One region of the Lysinibacillus sp. PWR01 genome, then DNA from elsewhere that is predicted to be linked to it. Evidence: riboswitches for the same ligand, from Rfam matches in the RefSeq annotation. Region 1 holds a riboswitch; each other region holds the start of a gene.

Region 1 (3,157 bases):
GATTGGATAAGCTACACGTGTATTTTCTGTTAGTGAACCATCATCATAGTCACAAATACGAGTTTCTGGATCAACAGCTACGTTTTCTAAAACAGAGCCGAAGCGGATTGCATTGTAGATTTCTGGTTCTTTTTCAGCAGAAAGGTTGATTGTTTTTGCATAGCAACCACCCTCAATGTTGAACACACCATTAGCAGACCAACCGTGTTCATCGTCACCGATTAGCTTACGATCTGGATCAGCTGATAATGTCGTTTTACCAGTACCAGATAGACCGAAGAATAATGCCACATCGCCAGCTTCACCAACGTTTGCTGAGCAGTGCATTGAAAGAATACCTTGTTGTGGTAATAAGTAGTTCATGATACCGAAGATAGATTTTTTCATTTCACCAGCATATTCAGTACCACCAATTAAGATAATTTTCTTTTCAAGTGATACGATGATGAATGTTTCAGAAGCAGTACCATCAACCGCAGGATCTGCTTTAAAGTTAGGAGCTGAGATGACAGTGAAGTCGGCAACATGAGAAGCTAATTCATCTGCTGTTGGACGGATAAATAATTGATGAGCAAAAAGATTGTGCCAAGCGTATTCATTAATGACTTGAATGCTTAATTGTGAATCTTTGTCAGCACCTGCAAAGCCTTTGAATACGAATAACTCGTCACGTTCTTTTAAATATTTTATTACTTTTACGTATAGGTTATCGAACACTTCAGAGGAGATTGGTTGGTTGACTTTACCCCAGTCAATTTGATCTTTTGTGCTTTCTTCTTCTACCGTATATTTATCTTTAGGTGAACGACCAGTGTATTTGCCAGTTTCTGCACGAACTGCGCCATCTACTGTTAACATTGCTTCACCACGAGAGGTAGCTTTTTCTGCTAATTGTGGTACTGAAAGTTGAACATTAATGTTACCGCCGTTTAATAATTCCTTCAGTTCGTTTGCAATTTCTACTGAATTCATCGATTAAATACCATCCTTTTTTATAGTATTCCCTTGATTTAGAGGGATTTTTTCTTAATTTCAAAAATAGTATAACACAATTGCTTAAATAATCTATACTAATTAAGAAATTATTTTAGAGTTTTTATCACTTTTCAATAAACTGACAAAAAATAATGTTTTTCGAGTAGAATACCATCAATCCTACAGTAATTAGGCGCGAAAATTGAGCCACACATATGTTACCACAAGTAGCTAGGTATGTTGTAGGGATTAATTTGCTTCTATTTACATCATCATCCAAGTATGAAAAGTTTTTGTTTAATCTGTTCTTTCCTTTTTATACAGTAATACATAAGAAAATATTTGACAACGTTCGACCTTTTCAGTAACATGAGATTGAACGGATACTCTTATCCCGAGCTGGTGGAGGGTCAGGCCCTGTGAAACCCGGCAACCTGCATGAACTATTTCACGACATGCGTTGGTGCCAACCTGATGCAAGGGAACATCCCTTGAACGATAAGAGTGAAAGGTTACGCAGTCATTATTCCTTTCCTCATGTAAAGTAACGTGAGAAAAGGATTTTTTTATTGTTAAAAATCAATGTAAAGGTAAGTATATGTAGTTCTTTCCTTATTATAATGACGGATCTTTCGAAATCCTCGTGTTAAAAGCAGCAGTAACGGCTTGAGAGTTCAATCCTTAGGAGCGGACTTGACATGGGTAATGAGTACCGTATTCATACACAACTACTTATTGTAAGAGTATTTAGGAGGAAAACCAAATGACAAACCGTCGACTGTTTACATCAGAGAGTGTAACAGAAGGACATCCAGATAAGATTTGTGACCAAATCTCGGATGCCATTTTAGATGCTATTTTAGCAGAAGATCCAAATGCACGTGTAGCGTGTGAAACAACTGTAACAACAGGGTTAGTATTAGTAGCAGGAGAAATTACTACCTCTACGTACGTAGATATTAAAGGTATTGTTCGTGACACTGTAGCAGAAATAGGCTACACACGAGGTAAATATGGCTTTGATGCTGAAAACTTAGCGGTGCTTGTGGCGATTGGTGAACAATCACCTGATATTGCACAAGGTGTTGATCAAGCATTAGAGGCACGTGAAGGCTCTATGACAGATGCGGATATTGAAGCAATAGGTGCTGGTGACCAAGGCTTAATGTTTGGCTATGCATGTAATGAAACACCAGAGCTAATGCCATTACCAATTAGCTTAGCACACAAATTAGCACGCCGTTTAACAGAAGTACGTAAATCAGGTGAACTTGCCTATTTACGTCCTGATGGGAAAACGCAAGTAACGATTGAATATGATGACAATAATGTACCCGTTCGCGTGGATACAATTGTTATTTCAACACAGCATGATGAAGAAGCAACACTTGAACAAATTCAAGCGGATTTAAAAGAATTTGTTATTGCTCCAGTCGTGCCAAGTGAATTATTAGATGCTAACACGAAATACTTCATCAACCCAACTGGCCGTTTCGTAATCGGTGGGCCAAAAGGAGATGCTGGTTTAACAGGACGTAAAATCATTGTTGATACATACGGTGGTTATGCACGTCACGGTGGTGGTGCATTCTCTGGTAAGGATGCAACAAAGGTAGACCGTTCAGCGGCATATGCGGCACGTTATGTAGCGAAAAATATCGTAGCGGCTGGCTTAGCAGAACGTGCTGAAGTACAACTTGCCTATGCAATTGGCGTAGCTCAACCTGTTTCTATTGCGGTAGATACATTTGGTACAGGTAAAGCGAAAGAAAGTGAGATCGTAGAATGGGTACGCGAGCTATTCGATTTACGCCCAGCAGGTATCATTAAAATGCTTGATTTACGTCGTCCAATTTATAAACAAACGGCTGCGTATGGACATTTTGGTCGTACAGATTTAAATGTACCATGGGAACAAATTGATAAAGCAGATGCACTACGAGAAAAAGCACGTTTATAAACTATTGAACTAAAGTAATGAAGTCGTTAGAAAATTATTCTAATGTATTAATAAGAAAAGGGGCAACATTGCCCCTTTTGTTTTTTTACAAAAAATGCCTCGCTAGGATTCGTGAACAAATTCGTTACACGGAAACGCGAGGGATTTTTTCGTTAGTATTGATTTTTTGTGTATGTTAGTTATTTCTGAAGCGATTTATAGTATTGACCTTTTTCTGCGTAT
Region 2 (3,157 bases), on a different contig from region 1:
AGTAGCACTGACAGCTTCCCAACAATGTGCGGATGAACTACGAGCTACTTATGAGCGTCGCCGAAATGTACTCATTGAAGAAGCTCAAAGAATCGGCTGGCATGTTACGGCTCCAAAAGGCTCCTTCTTCGCATGGCTCCCTGTACCACTAGGCTATACAAGCGAACAATTTGCCGATCTATTGCTTGAAAAAGCTGATATTGCTGTGGCAGCTGGCAATGGTTTCGGTCAATATGGCGAAGGCTACGTCCGTATCGGTTTGCTGGTAAGCGAGGAACGTTTACGTGAAGCAATCCATAGAATCGAGCAGTTACAATTATTTAACAAATGACAATATCATCAATAGATTATTTGTGAAAGGTGAAAAGGCCTTCCACCCCAATCCATAAAAGTGTTATCGTCTTAACAAAGGTTGTACAAATAAAATGAAGGTGTACACTACTCATTTTTATTGAGGGTTGTTGTGACTAATCATCTCTCCACATTGAAAATAAGAGCCTATCCTCTCTCTAATCATACAAATAATGAGTTATTTTGTTCACTACTACTAGTATGAAAGAGGGAAAGACATTTTTACAGAATGGTTGATTGGAGTGGAGCCAGCGTCACTCTTAGGGGGATTTAGCGTCACAGAGGAGACCCTGGAGCGAACGGAAGTGAGTGAAGCGGCTCATCGGACGCCCCCTGGAAAGGACGCTGGCGGAACGGAAATCAACCCCTCACCTTGCTAAAAGGTCTATTTCTGCTAGTGACATGATCTTTTTTCCACAACATGTGTCCTGTAGCTAACTCTAGCTACAGGATCATTATTTTTCAATTTTCCTTGGCTGCCCTAAACCATTTTCTAATGGATAAAATTGAACATGACCTGTTTCATCATCCAATTTTCGAATATGTTGAATACCTTGTACCTCAGCGAGTACTAGGTCAGCAGTAATAACAGGATTTCCCCCTTTTATTAAATGCCCACCTGACACAACACCCCATTGATCACTCATAGAACCATGGAAATGTGTTTCATATCCCCCATCACGCTTACACACCACACCAGAGCCTTGAATAAATTCAAGTGGTCCATCTTTTTCAACCACATCACTAAAACGAACTTGAATCTGAGCTGTTGCATCTGGCACTAAATATACAAAGCTACTTTTTTGAAAGCTACCAATACAGCTAACAATCGTTGCTGACTCAATATGATTCTCTTCACAGAGCGCCTCAATTCCCTCAATGATATCTGTCCCTGTTAGAAGACGAGCACTAATAACCCTACCAAATGAACCTATACCATAATTAACTCTCACAGACATTGTTATCCCTCTTTCACGTCGAAATATTATAATTATATAAAAATTTTAAAAATTAATTATTGACTTACTATACCCTATAAATTATATTAGTTCTATCGGAATTACAAAAAAATATTATAAATCTCTTATCAAGAGTAGCTGAGGGACTGGCCCTATGAAGCTCGGCAACCTCCTTTTTAAAGGAAGGTGCTAAATCCTGCAAACGATCTTCGTTTGATAGATAAGAGAGGACATCTTTTCATGAGCCTCTCTTAGTTTGTAAGAGAGTTTTTTTATTTTCAAAAAACCGATAAAAACAATCTTGGAGGTAGTTTTCATGAAAAAGAAAAATAAATTTTTAGTAGGTTTAGCAAGTTTAACATTAGTAGCAGCTCTAGCAGGTTGTGGCTCTAAAGAAGATAGTAAAGGCCAAGCTGAGGCAATTGATGGAAAGAAAATCGTCGTAGGTGTCACTTCTGGTCCACACGAGCAAATTGCAGAAGTAGCAGCTAAAGTAGCAAAAGAAAAAGGGCTAGAAGTAGAGCTAAAATCATTTTCTGACTATGTTTTACCTAATACTTCCTTAGCTGAAGGTGATCTTGATGCGAACAGCTATCAACACGAACCTTTCCTCGATACATTTAATAAAGATCATGATACAGATTTAGTCCCAGTGGGCAAAACGATTTTGAATCCAATGGGTATCTACTCTGAAAAATATAAATCCTTTGATGACATTCCGGATGGTGCAACATTTGGCCTACCAAATGACCCAACGAATGGAGCACGTGCCCTCTTTGTTTTACAAGAAGCTGGCTATATTAAGCTAAAAGATGGCGCAGACTTAACAGCCTCGATCCGTGATGTAGAAGAAAACAAAAAGAATTTAAAATTCATTGAATTAGAGGCAGCTCAAATTCCTAAACAGCTTAGTGAAGTAGATGTAGCAGCTATTAATACAAACTTCGCATTAGAAGCTGGCATTAACCCTAAAGACGACTCTATTTTATTGGAATCTACTGACTCTCCATACGTGAACTACATTGTCGTACGCGCTGAAAATGAAAATGACCCAACAATTAAAAAGTTCGTTGAGGCTTACCAATCTGATGAAGTACGTCAATTCATCGAAGAAGAATTCAAAGGTTCAGTAATCCCTAGCTGGTAATACATTCAGGAAGCTTCTATAAGCCGAAGAATCTGCCGAAATTCCTCTATGGGAAGACGAGCAGATTCTTGCTTTTTAGAAGGTTGAGAAAGGAGCAAACAATCGCATGATTCAATTACAAAATATCTCAAAAGAATTCAAGTCGAAAAAAGGCATCATTAAAGCTGTGGATGGGATCAATCTTCATGTAAAAAAGGGACAAATTCATGGTGTGATCGGCTATAGTGGTGCTGGTAAAAGTACACTCATTCGTTGTGTTAATCTACTAGAACGTCCTACAGCAGGAAAAGTAGTGATAGACAATGTAGACATTACAACCCTTTCTCTTCATGAATTACGTCAAACACGCCAAAAAATCGGGATGATTTTCCAGCACTTTAATCTATTAAAAACAGCAACAGTTTACAATAATATTGCCGTTCCCTTAAAGCTACTAGGCTATAAAGAGACGGAAGTAAAAAACCGTGTAGCTAAATATGCTGAAATTGTAGGCTTAACAGATAAACTAGATAGTTACCCAAATCAACTTTCAGGTGGTCAAAAACAACGTGTGGCTATTGCACGTGCCTTGGCACAGGAGCCAGAGATTTTACTTAGTGACGAAGCAACAAGTGCACTTGACCCTGAGACAACAGAAGCCATTCTTGAATTGTTGTTAAAAATTAACCGTGAATTAGGCATTACGATTCTGCTCATTACA
Region 3 (3,157 bases), on a different contig from region 1:
GCTTTTTCTAAAATAACTGCGTGCGGTGTATTAGAAGCACCTACTTTTAATGTTACGTTTTCTTTACTATCTGTTTGATCGCCAGATGCTGATTTTTCATCTTCTTTTTTATCTGTACCGCAAGCTGCTAATGCTAGTACAAGTATTGATAAAAATAATCCTGCTAATAACTTCTTCATTTATGACACTCCCTTTTATTTGTTTAAAATATGTTAGCGGTAAGAACCGGAATAACCTCAATTTTCTTTCTAGCGTTTATCAATTCTCTCGGTAAATAAATCACCAATCCATTGAATAATAAATACGACTACTAAGATCAAAATAGTTGCCATTAATGTCACATCTTGGCGATTTCGTTGGAAGCCGTCTAGGAACGCTAGGTTACCAAGACCACCTGCACCGATAATTCCAGCCATCGCAGTATAACCTACAAGGGCAACAGCTGTTACAGTGATACCAGAAATTAAAGCTGGTAATGATTCAGGGATCAATACTTTCCAAATAATTGTAGAAGTTTTTGCCCCCATTGAACGGGCTGCTTCTATAACACCTTTATCAATTTCGCGTAACGCAATTAATACCATACGAGCATAAAATGGTGCTGCACCGATAATTAATGCTGGTAACGCCGCATTAGCTCCTCGAATTGTACCAAGTAAAAACTTCGTAAATGGAATTAATAAAATAATTAATACGATAAATGGAATGGAGCGGAATATATTAACGAGTGATCCTGTTAAAAAGCTAACGATTTTATTTGCCCATAACTGATTGGGACTAGTTAAAAATAGAATGATACCAATGGCTAACCCAAGAATAAATGTCACAACTGTAGAAATAGCTGTCATATACAATGTTTCATACGTAGCTTGCCACATATTTTCCCAGTCTACATTCGGAAAGAGATTAGTTAGCATTTGCAATCACCTCCGTTTGTACTTCGACTGTATTTAAATAACGAAGGGCTTCAGCCACGTTTGTCTTCGAGCCATCAATTTGCACAATCAGTGTACCGTATGCACCATTTTTTGTTTGTGAAATATTACCATGAACAATACTTACCTCTACATCAAATTGTTTCACAAGATGTGAGATAACAGGTTGTTCTGTTTTTTCACCAACAAAAATCAGTTTGACAAGTTGTCCAGTTGGATAGTTTGCTTTGATTTGTGCCACCGTATCCTGTGTTTCCTTTGTGTCTGTAATTTGAGATACAAACTTTTTGGTAATGGCCGCTTGTGGTGCTTGGAAGACTTGTAATACCTCACCACGTTCCACAATTTCGCCTGCCTCCATCACCGCTACACGATGACAAATTTTGCGGATGACATGCATTTCGTGTGTAATCAGGACGATTGTTAAGCCTAAGCGTTCATTTATATCAACGAGTAAATCGAGAATGGCATCCGTCGTTTCAGGATCGAGTGCCGATGTCGCCTCATCACATAGTAAAACTTCTGGATTATTCGCTAATGCACGGGCAATCCCTACACGTTGCTTTTGTCCACCGGAAAGCTGGGATGGATATGCCTTATCACGTCCTTCTAGGCCTACAAGTGCAATTAATTCCTTTACACGTGCTTCACGTTGAGCCTTTGGAAAACCAGCGATTTCTAAAGGGAAAGCAATATTTTCAGCCACTGTTCTCGACCAAAGTAAATTGAAATGCTGGAAAATCATACTTACCTTTTGTCTAGCTGCTCGAAGCTTTTGTCCTTTTATCGATGAAAATTCTTGATTGTTCACCGTTACTGTTCCTGTTGTCGGTTTCTCTAAACCGTTTAATAAACGAATCATGGTACTTTTACCAGCGCCACTATAGCCGATAATGCCAAAAATTTCACCTTTATTGATGGTAAGGTTGACGTCTTTGACTGCCGTTAATTCGCCATTTGCTGTTTTGTATTTCTTTGTAATATTTTGAAGCTGGATCATAGCGAATACTCCTTTTCTCATATAGAAAACCCCTTCACTCACAGACAAGTAGAAGGGGTCACGTATTATACGTTAAACCGTTCTCTCATCTTTCAAAGAAAAATCTTTGGGTGATTTGGCACCTTTTCACATTGTGATGGTTGCCGGGCTTCATAGGGCACTTCCCTCCGCCACTCTTCATAAGAGTTCGATATATTTAATGTTTTAGTAATATATTTGATACTTTACCACGCTAGTAAAGTTCAGTCAATTGATTTTTTTAACAATTCATATAAAAATGGTACGGATTGAAAAGCATAAATCTTTTCTGTCACTTTTTCGCCATCACTGATGAGTAGACATGGAACACTTTCAATTTGATGTTCATAGGCTATGTGTTCCAAAAAATTGATATTCGCTTTGCCAATTTGTAGCTGTGGCAGTAATTGTTCAATAATGGACATCATTTTGGATGCCACTGCGCACGTTCCACACATTGGTGTATATAAATAAAATGCAGCTGTCTCTCCCGACTGTTGGGCCGCTGCCCACTGCTCTGTTGACCATTCTTCCATTTTTCACGCAACCTTACAAAATATATTCATTATGGATTGAGAAATGTGCACGCAGTAAAATCATTGCTAACACTTTTCTTGGTGTTGTCTCTACTTCCTTGTACGTTGGCATTGTACGAAGGTGCTCAGCTTCTGGATAATGTCTGTCCATTAATGCACGTAGCTTATCACCAGAAGTATCTGCATCAAAAAAAGTAAATAGCTCACAGCCCTCGTAGGGATCAAGTAGTTCTTCTAATTGATGCACACCAATTGTGCCGTTCGTACATAGTATTGTAACATTCTCATTTAAAATAGGCTCAATTTGTAGCTTATCTGAGCGTCCTTCTACTATCAAGCATTTTCCCTCGAACATTACGCCACCTCCATTTAGAGATCCCACTTATAAGTCATTATATAACAAAAAACGCCGGTAGTTTCCGACGTTTTTTGATTATGGCTTGTCTTATTCAGCGATCATTTCTTCGTATTGCTCTGCTGTCATTAGTTTCTCAATTTCTGATGCATCAGCAGGCTCAACAACGATCATCCATGCTTTTTCATATGGTGATTCATTAACGAATTCTGGGCTATCTTCTAAATCTGCATTTACTTCAACTACAGTACCTGAGATTGGTGCGTATAATTCAGAAACAGTTTTTACTGATTCTACGCTACCGAATGGATCA
Region 4 (3,157 bases), on a different contig from region 1:
ACATTTGGTATACCGATGAGTTTGGCATCCTTAGAAGAAAGTACACTTATTTCAGAGCAAGGAAAAAAAGCAGCGTTAAAGGATTTAACATTACCAAACAACGGCTTCACAAAGGAAAGTTCAATAGGAGAATTTTTAACTTACTATTTAGGGGAGGAACTGGTGAAAAATCAAATTGCACCAGTACTTGCAGGTGTTTATTCAGGCGATTTACATCAGCTTTCCATTGGCTCTACTTTACCGTATTTAATTGATTATAAGAATAATTATGGAAGTATTATTAAAGGTTTTGATGCGAATCGTGAGCAATTTGTTAAAGCAGCGAACAAAAAATTTATATCCTTTAAAAATGGTTTATCTTCTTTAATTGATCGACTTGAACAAACATTATCAGATGTAGAAATCATCAAGGGCGTTACTACTCTAAATGTTCAAAAACAAGATAAAAACTACACAATTTCCTTAGCTAATGGTGAAAATATTGAGTCAGATTATGTCGTTTTAGCATTACCGAATGATGCTGTTCAAAATCTACTACAGGATGAATCTTTAAACCGCTATTTTGACCAATTTACGACAGCGTCAGCCATTACCATCTATTTAGGCTTTGATGTGCCAGACTCTAGATTGCCAGCAGATGGAACGGGCTATATTGTTTCGCATAATTCGGATGTTACTTGTAATGCAGCAACCTGGACGAGTCGTAAATGGAAGCATACATCGAAAGAACATAAATTACTTGTACGACTCTTTTATAAGAGCATCAATCCAGCCTATGAGCAACTACGTGCCATGACGGATGAAGAATTGGCAGCTGTAGCTTTAGAAGACGTGAGAAAAAGCCTAGGAATTGAGGAACAGCCAACAGTTGTGAATGTAACAAAATGGATTGATCAAATGCCTAAATATGATCTAGCTCATCGTGAAGCGTTACAAGGATTACTACAGGAATTACATGAAAAGTATCCACATTTATCGATTGCTGGGTGCTCATATTTTGGCGTAGGTATCGGCGCTTGCATTCAAAACGGTAAAAAAATTGGTGAAGAGCTTGCGAAGGAACTTGCCAATTTCTAAGGTTTTAAGTGGAAAAAAACTTTGTTATGTGAAATAGTCTTGACTCATTCGTCAGTAAACGATATGATTCTTTTAATTATTTAAAAAATTCATACTTAATTCTTATCAAGAGAAGCAGAGGGACTGGCCCATTGAAGCTTCAGCAACCAACTTTATTGTCAGGTGCTAAATCCAGAAGACCATTGAGTCGAAGATGAGAAGGAACAACAATGATGAATCGTTAAAGCCTTCTTTTTTTATGAAAGAAGGCTTTTTATTATATAGAGACATAGGAAGAGAGGCTAGTTTTATGGGATTGCTTGAAAGGTTAAAAACGCATGTATTGACAGCAGACGGTGCAATAGGCACAGTGCTATATGGCTATGGATTGGAGTATTGCCATGAGGAAATGAATGTTCAGAGACCTGAGTTAATTGAAAAGATTCATAGAGAATATATTGCAGCTGGTGCTGACATCATTCAAACGAATACGTACGGTGCAAATGCCATTAAATTAGCTCGCTATGGATTAGAATCACGGGTCCAACAATTTAATGAAGCGGCTATTACCATTGCAAAACGAGCAGCGGCAGATGGCGGTCAATTTGTCTTAGGGACAATTGGAGGTATTCGAGGAATTCGTAAAAGTGATGCAACATTAGATGAAATATTAGCGACAGTTGAAGAGCAAGCAAATGTTTTACTTGCAGGAAATCCAGACGGCCTTTTACTCGAAACCTATTATGATTTTGAAGAATTAACTGCAACCTTAAAGATGCTACGTGCAAAAACAAATTTACCGATTATTGCACAAGTATCTATGCATGAGCCTGGTGTTTTACAAAATGGAATGTCTTTAAATAATGCCCTGCATGAGCTAGAAACACTCGGTGCAGATATCGTGGGTGTCAATTGTCGACTAGGTCCACATCATACGATTCAAGCATTTGAAGGTGTAGAACTTCCTAACAAGGCATTTATGTCTGCCTATCCGAATGCCTCACTTCTTGACTTAGAAGATGGACGTGTCGTTTATGAATCAGAATCGGATTATTTTGGTCGAGCGGCTGTCGAATTACGTGATCAAGGCGTACGCTTAATAGGGGGCTGCTGTGGTACGACACCGAAACATATTGCAGCAGCAAAGAAGTATTTAGAAGAGTTATCACCGGTTCAGGAGAAGCATGCGAAACCTGAAAAGATTGAGATTGTTCGTGAAGCGGAGCCACCAAAGTATGAGCCTCTTCATGAAAAAGTAAAACGTGAACGCTCTGTCATAGTAGAATTGGATACACCTAGACATTTAGAGATTGATGGGTTCCTTGAAGGAGCAAAGCAACTGTATGATGCAGGTGCAGATGTAGTCATGATGGCAGACAATTCACTGGCCTCTCCACGTATTAGCAATATTGCAATGGGAGCATTGTTAAAGAGTACACATGGTGTACGCCCACTAACACATATTACATGTCGAGACCGTAACTTAATTGGTCTACAATCGCATTTAATGGGATTAAATGCTTTAGGTATTCATGATGTGTTGGCCGTTACAGGTGATCCAACAAAAGTTGGAGATTTCCCAGGTGCGACAAGTGTTTATGATGTATCTTCAATGGAGTTAATCCAATTAATTAAGCAGTTAAATGAAGGGGTTTCTTTCTCAGGCAAGCCACTTCGTAAAAAAGCAAATTTTTCAGTTGCTGCTGCATTTAATCCAAATGTCCGTGTGTTAGATCGTGCTGTGACACGCTTAGAGAAGAAAATTGAGCATGGAGCAGACTACTTCATTTCTCAACCAGTGTACACGAAAGAAAAAATTGTAGAAATTTATGAGGCAACAAAGCATTTACAAGCACCAATTTACATCGGCATTATGCCTGTTACGAGTTATAAAAGTGCTGAGTTTTTACATCATGAAGTGCCAGGTATCAAATTATCCGAAGATGCCTTAGCAAGAATGAAGGCATGTGGGGAAGATAAGGAACGGGCAACATTGGAGGGAATTGCTATTGCCAAAGAATTAGTAGAAGTGGCTGCACAATATTTCAATGGTATTTACCTTATTACACCGTTTTTACGTTATGATGTGACCCTAGAGTTG

The links. A riboswitch is a leader RNA that binds a small molecule or an ion and turns the genes downstream of it on or off. The one in region 1 is predicted to bind S-adenosylmethionine.
Region 2: another riboswitch for S-adenosylmethionine. It lies ahead of ACEVFT_RS00700 (MetQ/NlpA family ABC transporter substrate-binding protein); the one in region 1 lies ahead of metK (methionine adenosyltransferase).
Region 3: another riboswitch for S-adenosylmethionine. It lies ahead of ACEVFT_RS13315 (methionine ABC transporter ATP-binding protein); the one in region 1 lies ahead of metK (methionine adenosyltransferase).
Region 4: another riboswitch for S-adenosylmethionine. It lies ahead of ACEVFT_RS03410 (bifunctional homocysteine S-methyltransferase/methylenetetrahydrofolate reductase); the one in region 1 lies ahead of metK (methionine adenosyltransferase).

The regions. Positions count from the first base shown of each region.
Region 1 covers NZ_JBHERJ010000089.1:32,073-35,229, forward strand. The annotation lists gene pckA (phosphoenolpyruvate carboxykinase (ATP)) at 1-972, opposite strand, end outside; SAM riboswitch class I at 1,362-1,480, shown strand; gene metK (methionine adenosyltransferase) at 1,739-2,935, shown strand; gene ACEVFT_RS20450 (gamma carbonic anhydrase) at 3,115-3,157, opposite strand, start outside.
Region 2 covers NZ_JBHERJ010000005.1:33,936-37,092, forward strand. The annotation lists gene ACEVFT_RS00690 (pyridoxal phosphate-dependent aminotransferase) at 1-331, shown strand, start outside; gene ACEVFT_RS00695 (PPC domain-containing DNA-binding protein) at 807-1,310, opposite strand; SAM riboswitch class I at 1,433-1,537, shown strand; gene ACEVFT_RS00700 (MetQ/NlpA family ABC transporter substrate-binding protein) at 1,627-2,457, shown strand; gene ACEVFT_RS00705 (methionine ABC transporter ATP-binding protein) at 2,564-3,157, shown strand, end outside.
Region 3 covers NZ_JBHERJ010000067.1:832-3,988, forward strand. The annotation lists gene ACEVFT_RS13305 (MetQ/NlpA family ABC transporter substrate-binding protein) at 1-179, opposite strand, end outside; gene ACEVFT_RS13310 (methionine ABC transporter permease) at 249-917, opposite strand; gene ACEVFT_RS13315 (methionine ABC transporter ATP-binding protein) at 907-1,935, opposite strand; SAM riboswitch class I at 2,018-2,121, opposite strand; gene ACEVFT_RS13320 (thioredoxin family protein) at 2,178-2,489, opposite strand; gene ACEVFT_RS13325 (toprim domain-containing protein) at 2,503-2,844, opposite strand; gene gcvH (glycine cleavage system protein GcvH) at 2,935-3,157, opposite strand, start outside.
Region 4 covers NZ_JBHERJ010000025.1:436-3,592, forward strand. The annotation lists gene ACEVFT_RS03405 (protoporphyrinogen oxidase) at 1-1,077, shown strand, start outside; SAM riboswitch class I at 1,177-1,277, shown strand; gene ACEVFT_RS03410 (bifunctional homocysteine S-methyltransferase/methylenetetrahydrofolate reductase) at 1,367-3,157, shown strand, end outside.